3 regions of the Agromyces atrinae genome follow, and region 3 is predicted to be linked to each of the others. Evidence: predicted binding sites of a transcription regulator. Region 3 holds the regulator's gene; each other region holds the start of a gene.
What was found. Region 3 encodes HrcA, which represses chaperone genes, less so after heat shock. Its sites were predicted from a motif close to TTNGCACTCGNNNNNNNCGAGTGCNAA; they were not measured.
Positions count from the first base shown of each region.

Region 1 (4,773 bases), 880 kb from region 3:
CGGTCAGACTCGCTCGACGAGAAGCGTCACGTGCCGACCGGCCTGACGCGTCATCACGATCGTCGCCGACGACTCGCCCCGCAGCTGCAGCCGCTTCCTCAGCTGAGCGGGGTCGACGTCGATCCCGCGCTTCTTGATCTCGAGCACACCGATCTCGCGTTCCCGCAGGGCGACGCGAAGCTTCTTCTCATCGGTGGGGAGGTGCTCAAGGATCCGGAATCGGGTTGCGAACGGGGTCTCGGCACCGGCATCCGCGGTCAGGTAGGCGATGCCCTCGCTCAGCATGCGAGCGTCGAGACGGCGCGCGAGGTCGCCGATGAGCCGCGAACGGATGACGGCCCCGTCGGGTTCATAGAGGTAGTCACCGAGGTCTCCGACGGGCTCATCGGCCGAGTCCGCATCGTTCGTCAGCTCGTGTGCGGCGCCGCGCGCGATGACGAGAGCAGCGCGCTTGACGCCGGGGCGTGCGAGCGGGCCGAACCAGAGCGCGAGCTCGACGACGTCGCCGTCGACCGAGACCCACTGCGCTTCGGCTTCGTCGGGGATCACGTCGCGATCGGTTCCCGGACCGAGCTTCATTCCGACGGCTCGGTCGCTCGCGAGCGCGAATCCGAAGTCGAGGCTCGGCGAGTAGTCGGCGGCGTTCGCGAGACGGGTGGTTCGTCCACCCGTCGTCGTTCGACGTGCAGGGTCGAGCCACACGCCGTCGATTCCCGTGAGGTCGACGTCTTCGGCAGCGGCGTTGAGAGCTCGCGCGCCCGACCACGGAGCGAGGTTGAACGAGGCGATGACCGCGGTCGTGTCGTCGATGTCGGCCGCCGTGACGTCGAGGTCGACAGCGGCGAAGGCGAGCGCGTCGCCGCCGATGCCGCACCCGAGGTCGGCGACATGGCGCACGCCGGCGGCGTCGAAGCGGCCCGCATGGATGGCCGCGACCGACAGTCGTGTGGCCTGCTCGAGTCCCGGTTCGGTGAAGAGCATCCGGTCGGCGAACTCGCCGAACTTGGCTCGCGCCTTCGCACGGAGCCTCGACTGCGTGAGGACGGCGGAGACGAGTGCGGGGGAGTGGCCGAGGCGACGCAGATCGCTCACCGCCTTCACCGCGTCGAGCGACGGGGTCCACGGGGGGAGGGAGTCGAGAAGGCGCAGCCCCTCGGGTGACAGCAATTCGACGAGCTCGGGGCGATCCACGCCCCACACACTATCCCGCGTTACACGGTGTTGGCACTCGCGTTGCGAGACTGCCAGCAGACCCCTAAACTCGATTTAGCACTCTCACCCTGAGGTTGCTAACCAGTCTTCAGTTAGAAAGAGGTCAACCGTGTCGGTTTCCATCAAGCCGCTCGAGGATCGCATCGTCATCAAGCAGGTCGAAGCAGAGCAGACCACCGCTTCGGGCCTCGTGATCCCCGACACCGCGAAGGAAAAGCCCCAGGAGGGCGAGGTCGTCGCTGTCGGACCCGGTCGCATCGATGACAACGGTAACCGCGTGCCGCTCGACGTCGCCGTCGGCGACAAGGTGATCTACTCGAAGTACGGCGGAACCGAGGTCAAGTACGCCGGTGAGGACTTCCTCGTCCTCTCGGCGCGCGACGTCCTCGCCGTCGTCGTCCGCTAAGGACGCGCACCGTACGAAGGGCCCGGAGGCAGAGCCTCCGGGCCCTTCGTCGTGCGCGGCCGCAGAGGCAGGAATGCTCCGCAGGATGGCAGGGCGCGCCGTCGCTCGCGCACCGGGGCCGCAGTAGAGTCGGACGGTGACGCAGCCCGATCGATCGACACCCCGTTCGATTAGCGATGCCGCAGCGCGCCCGGGCGATTCGCCGAAGAACGGCTCCGGCTTCGCGTACGCCTTCAGCGCCTACGCGCTGTGGGGCATGCTCCCTCTCTACTTCCTCGCTCTTGCGCCGAGCGGTCCGTTCGAGATCGTCGCGTGGCGCATCCTCTTCTCGCTCATCTTCTGCGCCCTGCTCCTGACGGTGATGCGGGGCGGGTGGCGCTCCTTCCGCGAGGTTCTGCGCTCGCGTCGCGTCGTGCTCACCATGGGGCTCGCCGGGCTCCTCATCTTCGTGAACTGGCAGACCTACGTGCTGGCGACCCTCACGGGGCACGTCGTCGAGGCTTCGCTCGGCTACTTCATCAATCCGATCGTCACGGTGTTCCTCGGCGTCCTCGTCGAGCGGGAGCGCCTGCGCCCCGCGCAGTGGGTGGCGGTCGGGATCAGCGTCGTCGCCGTGCTCGTCCTCTCGTTCGGGTACGGCCAGCCGCCGTGGATCGCCCTCATCCTCGCGTTCTCGTTCGGCTTCTACGGCCTCATCAAGAAGCGCGTCGGCCCCCGCGTCGACGCGGCATCGGGGCTGACGCTCGAGACGGCGTGGCTCGCACCGGTGTCGGTCGTGACGCTCATCGTGCTGGCATCCACGACGGGGCTCACGTTCGGAACCGCCGGTCCGTGGCACGCGGCCCTGCTCGTGAGCGCCGGCGTCGTCACGGCCGTACCTCTTCTCTTCTTCGCCGCAGCGGCACGACGCCTGCCGCTCGTGTACATGGGCTTCATCCAGTACCTCGCGCCCATCATGCAGTTCGCGGTCGGAGTCGTCATCCTGAGCGAACCGATGCCGCTTGAGCGCTGGATCGGTTTCTCGCTCGTCTGGGTCGCGCTCATCGTGCTGACCGTCGACGTCGCGGTGCGCGCGGGGCGGGGTGCACGCCGATCACGGCTCGCCGAGGTCGTCGATCCGGCGCCCTAGTCACGACGCAATCGTGCGCGCGAAGCGCCTCGCGTCACACTTTTCCTGCGTGGAGGCCTCTTCGGTGACGGCCCGATAACGATTCAAGCGCTGTTACATGGTTGTTACCGCACTGACTTGTTTCGCGTAATACGCGGCCTTACTGTCAAACAACGGCGTCGGTCACGGCGCTTGATGATGCATTTCTGAGTCCCAAGGAGCACCATGAGCGTATTCGCACGGGCTACGGCCTCCCGCTCGTCACGTGCAGTCTGGACGGGTATCGCCCTCGCGGGTGCTAGTGCCCTCCTCCTGACCGCGTGCAGCACGGGTGGCACAGCCACGACCCCCTCCGAGACCGCCGAGGCCACAGCCGACGCGTCGGAAGCCCTTCCCATCGCCGAGGGAGAGCGCGCGCTCGACCTCAAGATCGGCACGATCCTCCCGCAGAGTGGCGCTCTCGCGTTCCTCGGCCCGCCCGAGGAAGCCGGCGTCCAGCTCGGTGTCGACGAGGTCAACGAGGCAGCCGCAGGGGTCAACGTCGAGGTCGTCTTCCGCGACTCGGGTGACACCACGACCGACACCGCGACCGTCTCGGTCACCGACCTCCTCTCGCAGGACGTCTCGGCCATCATCGGTGCAGCGTCGTCGGGTGTTTCGAAGACGGTCATCGACCAGATCGTCGCCGCGAACGTCATCCAGTTCTCGCCCGCCAACACCTCGGCCGACTTCACGACCTACAACGACAACGGCCTGTACTGGCGCACGGCTCCGTCCGACGTCCTGCAGGGCGAGGTGCTCGGCAACCTGATCGCCGACGACGGCAACCAGACGCTCGGCCTCATCGTGCTGAACGACGCTTACGGAACCGGTCTCGCCCAGTTCACCAAGGACGCCTTCGAGGCGGCCGGTGGCGAGGTCGTCGCCGAATCGCTCTTCAACGAGGGTGACTCGAGCTTCGACGCGCAGATCTCCGAGGTCACGGCGGCCAACCCCGACGCGATCGCTCTGATCACGTTCGACCAGGCCAAGGTCATCACGCCCGCACTCGTCGGTTCCGGCTTCCCCGGCGACAAGCTGTACTACGTTGACGGCAACCTCGCCGACTACAGCGCCGACTTCGCTCCGAACCTCATCGAGGGCTCGAAGGGCACGCTGCCCGGTCTCGACACGGGAAGCCTCGGTGACTTCACCGACCGCCTCCTCGGCGTCGACCCCGACCTGACCGACTACAGCTACGCAGCCGAGTCGTACGACGCCGTCGTGCTCATCGCGCTCGCGGCTTACGCGGCCAACAGCACCGACGCGACCGAGATCGCCAAGTACCTCCAGCAGGTCTCGGGCGGCTCGGGCGACGGCGAGAAGGTCACGACGTACGCCGATGGTGTGAAGCTCCTCGCCGAGGGCAAGCAGATCGACTACGACGGAGCCTCCGGCCCGATCACGTTCGACTCGAACGGTGACCCGACCGAGGCGACGATCGGCATCTTCGAGTTCAACGCCGACAACACCTACAGCCGCATCGGTGACGGTTGATCATCAACCCTCACTGAGTGACTGAGAAGGGCCCCGGCTTCGGCCGGGGCCCTTCTTCTGTGCCCGCCCCCGCTGCGCCTCGCGTGCGCCGCTCGCCCGTCTCCGCAGCCCCTACGACCTTCCCCGTCTCGGCGTCACGACACGCTGGTCATCGGGCTCGTAGCCGGCGTGTCGTGACGCCGAGACTGTGGGGGTGGGGTGGGGTGTCGAGGGGAAAGAGAAGAGGGGGATGCCGGCGGCATCCCCCTCTGTCGTGCAGCGTGTACGGTCTACTCGTCCTGACCGAGCGTGCCGAGGTACAGACCGATGACCTTGGGGTCGTTCAGCAGCTCACGGCCCGTGCCCGTGTAGGCGTCACGGCCCTGGTCGAGCACGTATCCGCGGTCACAGATCTGCAGGCAGCGGCGTGCGTTCTGCTCGACCATGATCGTCGTGACACCGGCCTTGTTGATCTCCTTGACGCGCAGGAACGCTTCGTCCTGACGCACGGGGGAGAGGCCGGCGCTCGGCT
Region 1 covers NZ_JACCBI010000001.1:1,432,029-1,436,801, reverse strand. The annotation lists gene BJ972_RS06855 (class I SAM-dependent methyltransferase) at 4-1,191, opposite strand; gene groES (co-chaperone GroES) at 1,322-1,618, shown strand; gene rarD (EamA family transporter RarD) at 1,788-2,747, shown strand; gene BJ972_RS06840 (ABC transporter substrate-binding protein) at 2,952-4,262, shown strand; gene BJ972_RS06835 (ABC transporter ATP-binding protein) at 4,532-4,773, opposite strand, start outside.
Region 1: the regulator HrcA is predicted to act here: its motif matches at 1,222-1,248, upstream of groES (co-chaperone GroES).

Region 2 (4,773 bases), 2.9 Mb from region 3:
CCCCGGCGGACCCCGCCCCGTGACGGTCAATCGAGCAGTCGGCTCGGTGCTCGCGCTCGTCGCGGTCTTCATCGCCGTCGCGCCGCGTCTCGGCGAACCCGCGGCACTCGGCGCCGTCATCATGCCGCTCATCGCGGGGTGCGGCATGGCCTGGCAGCAGGCCGTGAACGGGCGTGTGCGCGTGAGCTCCACGAGCGCACTCGCTGCGACGTTCGGCAACTTCCTCTTCGGCACGATCGCTCTCGTCGTCGCGTTCCTGATCCACTCGCTCGTGACGAGCTGGCCCTCCGCGCTGCCCACCGAGTGGTGGCTCTACGTGGGCGGCGCGATCGGGTGCGTCTTCATCGCGGCATCCGCCGTGCTCGTGCGCTTCACCGGTGTGCTCCTGCTCGGGCTCGCGATGCTCGCCGGTCAGCTCGTGGGCGCCGTCGCCCTCGACCTCGTCGCGCCCCTCGGAGCGTCGGTGAGTCTCGTCGCCGAGATCGCGACGATCTCGGGCGCCGTCGTGGCCTTCATCGCCGTGCTCGTCGCGAGCGCGAGTCGTCGTCGTCCCGCCGGCCGCTGAGCACGCCGAACGGCGGTCAGTCGAGCTCGGTGAGGAGCTTCTCGGCCGGAACCGGTGAGCGTCGGCCGGGCTTCGCGTTCTCGGGCACCCCGCCGACGTAAAGCCAACCGAGCAACCGCTCACGCTTCGTGAGGTCGTGCATCGCGGCGACGCGCTTGGACCGTGTGTTCGAATCGGTGCGCCAGAAGACGCCCCACCCGGCTTCGTCGAGCAGCAGGCTCAGCATGTGGGCGACGCCCGAGGCGACGGCCTCCTGCTCCCACGAGGGCACCTTCGAGCTCTTCTTCGGCGAGTAGACGACGGCGATGATGAGCGGTGCGCGCTCGGCCTTGCGTTCGTACTTGCCGGCATCCTCCGCCGATCGTCCGGCCGCCCGGGCGAGCGCGCGACCGAGGCGCGCGCGAGCCTTGCCGCGCAGCGCGATGAGCCGCCACGGCCGTAGCGACGAATGGTCGGCGACGCGACCGGCCGCGCCGATCAGGTCGATCAGCTCGGCATGGCTCGGAGCGTCGTCGGTGACCTTCGAACGCGAGCGCCGTGCGAGGGCCGCCTCGAAGGCCGAGCCCACGTCAGGCCTCGGGCGTGAAGTCGAGTGCGATGGAGTTCATGCAGTAGCGGTCGCCGGTCGGCGTTCCGAAACCGTCGGGGAAGACGTGGCCGAGGTGGGAGCCGCAGCTCGCGCAACGCACCTCGGTGCGCACCATGCCGAGGGTGTTGTCCTCGATGAGCTCCACGGCGTCGGGGCGGACCGACTCGTAGAAGCTCGGCCATCCGCACCCGGAGTCGAACTTGGTCCCGCTCTTGAACAGTTCTGCGTTGCACGCCGCACAGGCATAGATGCCGGCGCGCTCTTCGTCGAGGAGCTCACCCGTCCACGGGCGCTCGGTGGCGGCCTCGCGGAGAACGGCGAACTGATCGGCGCCGAGCTCGTCGCGCCACTGGTCCTCGGACTTCGACACGTTGTAACCCATGGGCTTTCCCTTCCTGGCACCGGTGCGCCCGACTCGGCGCACCCTCTAACCCAACCATGGTGCACCCTGCGGTGTTCCCAGGATGACACGGCAACCTGTGTCCGCTGTACGGGATCTTGACCTGCCGATCGGCGCACGACCCCCGCTCGGTTTCGCTGCTTAGTATGTGGGGAACAACGACCGGGGAGGTGGGAATGCAGTCATCCGAACCCAGCGGCGACGCTGCACGCTCGCCGCTCAGTGATCGCGACGAACGCATCCTCGTGTTCGAGCGCTCGTGGTGGCAGCACGCTGGCGCCAAAGAGGAGGCGATCCGCGACGAGTTCGGATTCTCGTCGACCCGGTATTATCAGGTACTCGGCGGTCTCATCGATTCGCCCGGAGCCCTCGCGTTCGACCCGATGCTCGTCAAGAGACTGCAACGAGTTCGTGACGCGCGCGCTGCGGCACGGTCGCTTCGATCGCTGGGTCTCGGTTCCCACCGCGATTGACGCCGACCGGAAAGCTCTCGCACGTCATGGCCCAGAAGTTCCCCTCTGATCGCTTCGATCAGGCCCCCAGCGACATCGAACGCGTCGGTGCGCACCGTGCGCCGCTCCAGCCCGGCCGCCGCTGGGTGACCTTCGGCTGGGCTGCACTCGCGACCGTCGTCCTCGTCGTCGCGGGCATCGTCACGATCTCGCTCTACAACAACGAGCTCCTCCGCATCCTCCCGGGTTCCTCGGCCGAGGAGACGCCCTCCGACGAGCCCGTGCAGACCGCCGAGCCGACCCTCGACCCGGCCACACCGGTGATGGTGCTGAACGGCACCTCGACGTCGGGTCTCGCCGCGACGGCGGCCGAGGCGCTCACCGCAGCGGGTCTCACGATCGATGTGACGGCGAACGCCGACGAAGACACCGTGCAGTCGACGGTCGTCGTCTACGCGACACCCGAGCTCGAAGGCGCGGCGCGAGGCATCGCGCAGTCCCTCGGAACGACGGAGGTTCGTGAGGGGACCGAGTTCGCCGAGGCCGGCGCCTCCCTCGTCGTCGTGCTGGGCGCCGATTACGCCGCCCTCGTCGCGGGCTGACGGGCGGCGCGTGTCGGAGGGCGACCAGCGCGGACGTGGACACTACGCTGTCGCTGTGATCGGCTCAACACCGTCGAAGCGCGCGCCCCGGCGTCGCGCCGGCGCCCTCCTCGCTCTCGTCGCCGCAGTCTCCGTCGCCGTCTCGGGCTGCGCGGGGGCCTCGCTCCTGCCGGATCCGACCCCGACGGTCGACCCCCGTCCCGTTCCGGGCGAGCAGGGCAACGCCGTGGGACTCGCGGCCGCTCCGCTTCGCGGCACGCTCGTCGAACCGGGGTCGCTCACGCGCCCGAGTCTCGCCGCGAAGATCGACAACCACGTCGAGGCGCGTCCGCACATCGCGCTCAACGCGACCGACATCGTGTTCGAAGAGCTCGTCGAGGGCGGCATCACGCGCTACGTCGCCGTGTGGCACAGCCAGCTGCCCGACGAGATCGGCCCCGTGCGATCGATCCGCCCGATGGACCCCGACATCGTGTCGCCGTTCGGCGGCATCATCGCCTACTCGGGCGGGCAGGACGTCTTCGTCGGCATGATGATGGCCGCGCCCGTCGTGAACATCGTCTTCGACTACGACGACACGGGCCTCTACTACCGCGCCGACGAGCGGCCCGGGCCCCACGACGTGATCCTGCGTTCCGCCGAGGCCGTGAACCGTCACCTCGACCTGCCGGCGCCCGCGCCGCAGTTCGCCTACGGCTCGGCGACGCCGCTCGCGGCCGAGTCGTATGCGGCGACGCCGACGTCGACGATCAACCTGCGCTTCTCCGACGAGCGGTGGCCGAGCTGGGGCTGGAACGCCGAGGGATCGGTGTGGATGCGCTCGCAGGAGGGCGCTCCCGACCTCGAGGCATCCGGTGCCCCGGTGCAGTCGACGAATGTCGTGACCCTGCGTGTCGGCATCGACTGGTCGTACGGCGAGGTGCCGAAGACCGTCATGGTCGGCTCCGGCGAGGCATGGCTCTCGGTCGGCGGCGTGACCGCGCACGGCACGTGGTCGAAGGACTCCGCGACGTCGCCGATCGTGCTCACCGCCGACGACGGCAGCCCGCTGCGCCTCGCTCCCGGCAACACGTGGGTCGAACTCATCCCCGACTACGGCATCATCGAGTTCCTCCCGTAGCGAACCGCCTCTCCGTTGCTCGCGACGGGCGTCACGTAGCTTGCACTCCATGGTGGCGAGTGCCAGAATCGAATTAGCACTCACTCGATTCAAGTGCTAACCCAGAACTCTCGAAGACGTCCGGGAAAGGACGAGAAACACACATGGCAAAGATCATTGCTTTCAACGAGGAGGCCCGTCGCGGCCTCGAGCGTGGCCTCAACACGCTCGCGGACGCCGTCAAGGTGACGCTCGGCCCGCGCGGTCGCAACGTCGTCCTCGAGAAGAAGTGGGGCGCCCCCACGATCACCAACGATGGCGTGTCGATCGCCAAGGAGATTGAGCTCGACGACCCGTACGAGAAGATCGGTGCGGAGCTCGTCAAGGAGGTCGCCAAGAAGACCGACGACGTCGCCGGTGACGGCACGACCACCTCGGTCGTCCTCGCTCAGGCCCTCGTCCGCGAAGGCCTCCGCAACGTCGCCGCTGGCGCCGACCCCATCAGCCTCAAGCGCGGAATCGAGAAGGCCGTCGCCGCAGTGACCGCCGAGCTCATCAGCGCCGCGAAGGAGGTCGAGACGAAGGAAGAGATCGCCGCGACCGCTTCGATCTCCGCCGGTGACGAGACCATCGGCGCGATCATCGCCGAGGCCATCGACAAGGTCGGCAAGGAAGGCGTCGTCACCGTCGAGGAGTCGAACACCTTCGGCACCGAGCTCGAGCTCACCGAGGGCATGCGCTTCGACAAGGGCTTCCTGTCGGCGTACTTCGTGACCGACCCCGAGCGCCAGGAAGCGGTCTTCGAAGACCCCTACATCCTGATCGTCAACTCGAAGGTCTCGAACATCAAGGACCTCCTGCCGATCGTCGACAAGGTCATCCAGACCGGCAAGCAGCTCCTCATCATCGCGGAAGACGTCGACGGCGAGGCTCTCGCGACGCTCATCGTCAACAAGATCCGTGGCATCTTCAAGTCGGTCGCCGTCAAGGCCCCCGGCTTCGGCGACCGCCGCAAAGCTCAGCTGCAGGACATCGCGACGCTCACCGGCGGCCAGGTCATCTCGGA
Region 2 covers NZ_JACCBI010000001.1:3,426,213-3,430,985, forward strand. The annotation lists gene BJ972_RS15820 (DMT family transporter) at 1-565, shown strand, start outside; gene BJ972_RS15825 (nitroreductase family protein) at 582-1,133, opposite strand; gene msrB (peptide-methionine (R)-S-oxide reductase MsrB) at 1,135-1,536, opposite strand; gene BJ972_RS15835 (DUF3263 domain-containing protein) at 1,731-2,027, shown strand; gene BJ972_RS15840 (LytR C-terminal domain-containing protein) at 2,024-2,608, shown strand; gene BJ972_RS15845 (DUF3048 domain-containing protein) at 2,664-3,728, shown strand; gene groL (chaperonin GroEL) at 3,872-4,773, shown strand, end outside.
Region 2: the regulator HrcA is predicted to act here: its motif matches at 3,802-3,828, upstream of groL (chaperonin GroEL).

Region 3 (4,773 bases):
GAACTCGGACATGTCTCTCCTGTCGAGGCTGTAATGAACCGGGTCAGACCACTGTGGCACAGAGCCGCGGTGGCTTGAGTCCGGCTCGCCCTTACTTGATGAGTCGGAGGGCGAAGGGGTAGCGGTAGTGCTCGCCCTGCTTCGCCTTGAGGAAGCCGAGGATCGAGAAGATGATGCTGACGACCCACGCGGCGAGGCTGATGAGGCCGCCGATGAGGATCACGGTCAGCACGAGACCGATCACGTAGACGATGGCGATCGTGATCTGGAAGTTCAGCGCTTCCTTCGCCTCGGTGTTCGTGAAGGGCCCGCGGTCCTTCAGGACGAGCCAGATGATGAGCGACGGCAGGAAGCCGACGATGCCGCCGAGGTGGGCGAGGGAGCCCCACAGCACGTCGTCGGCGGGCTTCAGCGGCTGGGCGGCGGCCTGTCCGTAGGGGTTCTGCTGTCCGTCGCTCGGGGGAGTCGGCTGATTCGGATCGGTCATGGTGGGGTCTCCGGTGTTCGGGGGGTGGTGTCGAGGTACAGCGACAAACTACTGCTGCCTCGCCGGGGCGGCAACGATTGCGGCCAGGATGACGCGATATGATTAGCACTCCCGGATTGTGAGTGCTAAGCGAGAGGAGTCGTCCGTGGTCTCGGACCGTGCCCTCGCCGTGCTGCGTGCCATCGTGCAGGATTACGTCGCGTCGCGCGAGCCCGTCGGCTCCAAGACGATCGTCGACCGGCATTCGTTCGGCGTCTCCGCTGCGACGATCCGCAACGACATGGCGCTCCTCGAAGAAGAGGAGCTCATCGCGGCTCCGCACACGTCCTCCGGCCGCATCCCCACCGACAAGGGATACCGCGTTTTCGTCGACCAGCTGACCGACGGTCGCCCTCTGAGCCCCGCCCAGCGACAGGCCATCGAGGTGTTCCTCGGCGAATCGAGCGACCTCGACGAACTGCTCTCGCGCACCGTCCGCCTGCTCGCCCAGCTCACCCAGCAGCTCGCGGTCGTGCAGTACCCGACCTTCGGTTCGGCCCGCGTGCGTCACGTCGAGCTCGTGCCCCTCGGCGAGGCCCGCGTGCTCACGGTCCTCATCGCCGACAACGGCCACGTCGAGCAGCGCATCGTCGAACTGCCGACGGTCATCGACGAATCGGTGCTCGGCGATGCCCGCGCCCGCATCAACACGGCGATCGGCGGCCTCGCGCTTGCCGATGCCGTCGAGCGGCTCGCAACGGGCGACGATCTCGGACCGGCCAACGATGCCGTGGTGCGCACGATCGTGCAGGCGCTCGGCGAGCAAGCCGGCGCCCAGCGTCACGAGCGGCTCGTCGTCGCGGGCGCCGCGAACCTCGTGCGCACCGAACAGGACTTCTCCGGCAACATCCTCGGAGTGATCGAGGCGATCGAGGAACAAGTCGTGCTCCTCCGGTTGTTCGGAGAGATGACGAACGATGTGAGCGGCGTAGCCGTGCGCATCGGCCGCGAGAACGCGGCGTTCGGTCTCGGCGACGCCTCCGTCGTCTCGACGGGCTTCCTCAACACGGCGACGGGCTTCTCGCGGCTCGGCGTGCTGGGGCCGACCCGCATGGACTATTCGGGCAACATCGTCGCGGTTCGCGCGGTGGCCCGTTACCTCTCCCGCCTTCTCGGCGACAACTGATTCGAAAGGACTCGCCCCTGTGGCAGACCACTACGAGGTCCTCGGGGTCGCGCGCGACGCGTCGACCGAAGAGATCAAGAAGGCGTACCGACGCCTCGCCCGTCAGCTGCACCCCGATGTGAACCCGGGTGCCGAGGCGTCGGAGCGCTTCAAGGAGGTCACGCACGCGTATGACGTGCTGAGCGACCCGCGGCAGCGCGAGCAGTACGACCGCGGCGGCCAGGGCGGCATGGGCGGCCAGAACTTCGGCGGCTTCGGCGACATCTTCGAGACCTTCTTCGGGGGCGGCGGCCAATCGCGCGGCCCGCGTTCGCGCAGCGAGCGGGGTCAGGACGCGCTCATCCGCGTCGAGGTCGACCTGCAAGAGGTCGTGTTCGGCACGCACCGCGACCTCGAGGTCGACACCGCGATCCGCTGCGAGACGTGCAACGGTTCGTGCTGCCAGCCGGGCACGTCGCCCGTCACGTGCGACATCTGCCACGGCTCGGGCAGCATCCAGCGCGCGGTGCGCTCGCTCCTCGGCAACGTCATGACGTCGAGCCCCTGCGGCACCTGCCGCGGCTACGGCACGATCATCGCCACGCCGTGCGTCACCTGCCAGGGTCAGGGGCGCGTGCGCGCTCGTCGTACGGTTCCCGTCGACATCCCCTCGGGCGTCGACACGGGCCTCCGTCTGCAGATGCCGGGCAGCGGCGAGGCCGGCCCCGCCGGGGGCGCGAACGGCGACCTCTACCTCGAGATCAAGGTGCGCAACCACGACGTCTTCAGTCGCAACGGCGACGATCTGCTCTGCACCCTCGAGGTCTCGATGACCGATGCGATCCTCGGCACGACGGCGCACGTCAAGGCGCTCGACGGCGACGTCGAGGTCGAACTGAAGCCGGGCCTCCAGGCCGGCGAGGTCATCACGGTGAAGGACCGCGGCATCACCAAGCTCCGCGGTTCGGGTCGTGGCGACCTTCGCGTGGGCGTCCAGGTGCTCACTCCGACGAAGCTGAGCGGCCGCGAGCGCGACCTCATCGAGCAGTTCGCGAAGTCGCACAAGCACGCCGACCCGCAGCTCAGCCACTTCCAGCAGGGTCTCTTCGCGCGTCTGCGCGACCGTTTCCTCGGCTGACATGGCGCACTTCTACCTGCGTGACGACCTCGAACCGGCGGATGCCGGTGTCGGGTCGACCGTCGAACTGAGCGGCGACGAAGGTCGTCATGCGGTGACGGTGTCGCGTCTCCGGGTCGGCGAGTCGGTCGCCATCGGCAACGGGCGAGGACTCGTCGTGACGGGAGAGATCACCTCGACCGGGCCTCGGCAGCTCTCGATCGTCGTCGAACGGATGACGGTCAGCGAGCCTCGTCGCCCGCAGATCGCTCTCGCGCAGGCCCTCGCCAAGGGCGACCGCGACGAGCGAGCCGTGCAGGCCGCGACCGAGCTCGGCGTCGACGAGATCATCCCGTGGTCGGCGAGCCGATCGGTGTCGCGGTGGGACGGACCGAAGGCCGAGCGCGGGCGTGAGCGCTGGTCGACGATCGTGCGCGAGGCGAGCAAGCAGTCCCTCCGACCCGTCGTGCCGACCGTGCAGCCGATCACGTCGACGCGCGAGCTCGAACGGTTGGCCGGCGAGCGCCGCGTGCTCGTCCTCGATCCCGAGGCGGATGTCGCGCTCTCGGCCCTCGCTCTCGATGAGCGCGACCTCGTGCTCGTCGTCGGTCCCGAGGGCGGCGTCTCCGATGCCGAGCTCGCGTCTCTCGCCGCAGCCGGGGCCGAGGCCGTGCGACTCGGGCCCGAGGTGCTCCGCACGTCGACGGCGGGGCCCGCCGCGCTCGCGCTCGTCAACGCGCGTCTCGGCCGCTGGTGACCCCGCCCCCCGTGTCGGGGCAGCGCCTTAAGATAGAGCCATGACCGAACCGAGCGTCTTCACGCGCATCGCCGCCCGCGAGATCCCCGCCGAGATCGTGGCGGAGACCGACCGGGTCATCGCCTTCCGCGATATCGCCCCGAAGGCTCCGCTGCACGTCGTCGTGACCCCGAAGACCGGCGAGTACGCCGATGTCGTCGCTCTCGCGGCGGGCGACCCCGGCCTGCTCGCCGAGGTGATCGACGTCGCACGCGGCGTCGCCGCCGATCACGGCGACGGCCAATTCAGATTGATCTTCAACACCGGCGCAGGCGCCGGACAGACCGTCTTCCACGTGCACGCCCATGTGCTCGCCGGAGGACTGGAGGAGCGTGGACTTGTCGGATGACGATGTGAGCTCTCGCGAGCTCGCCGGAGGTGCGCCGGCCGATGAGGTCGAGACGCGCCTGCACATCGACGGAATCGCGATGGTGCGTCTACTCGGGCCGCAGGATCGCCTGCTGACCCGCATCGAGCAGGAGTTCCCGGGCGTCGCGGTGCACGCTCGCGGCAACGACATCACGCTCCGCGGTCCCGCCGCCGACGTCGAGTCGGTACGACACCTCTTCGAGGAGCTGCTCGAGCTCGTCCGTGCCGGTCAGGACGTGACGCCGACCGAGGTCACCTCCTCGGCGCGCATCCTCGACGCCGATCCGAGCGCGAAGCCGTCCGAGATGCTCGGGCAGGTCATCGTGTCGAGCCGCGGCAAGACGATCAAGCCGAAGACCGCGGGTCAGAGCGACTACGTCAACGCGATCGACCTCAACACGATCACCTTCGGTATCGGTCCCGCCGGTACCGGAAAGACCTACCTCGCGATGGCGAAGGCCGTTCAGGCGCTCCAGCGCAAGGAGGTCAACCGCATCATCCTCACGCGTCCCGCCGTCGAGGCGGGTGAGCGACTGGGCTTCCTCCCGGGCACGCTCACCGACAAGATCGACCCGTACCTCCGGCCGCTCTACGACGCTCTCAACGAGATGATGGACCCCGAGCTCGTGCCGAAGCTGCTCGCGGCGGGCACGGTCGAGGTCGCACCTCTCGCCTACATGCGCGGCCGCACGCTCAACGACTCGTTCGTCGTGCTCGACGAGGCGCAGAACACGACGCCCGAACAGATGAAGATGTTCCTCACCCGCCTGGGCTTCGGCTCGAAGATGGTGGTGACGGGCGACATCACCCAGGTCGACCTCCCCGGCGGGGCGAGCGGCTTGCGCATCGTGTCGCGCATC
Region 3 covers NZ_JACCBI010000001.1:550,071-554,843, forward strand. The annotation lists gene BJ972_RS02665 (DUF4870 domain-containing protein) at 1-12, opposite strand, end outside; gene BJ972_RS02670 (DUF4870 domain-containing protein) at 92-487, opposite strand; gene hrcA (heat-inducible transcriptional repressor HrcA) at 633-1,652, shown strand; gene dnaJ (molecular chaperone DnaJ) at 1,672-2,769, shown strand; gene BJ972_RS02685 (16S rRNA (uracil(1498)-N(3))-methyltransferase) at 2,771-3,505, shown strand; gene BJ972_RS02690 (HIT domain-containing protein) at 3,546-3,893, shown strand; gene BJ972_RS02695 (PhoH family protein) at 3,973-4,773, shown strand, end outside.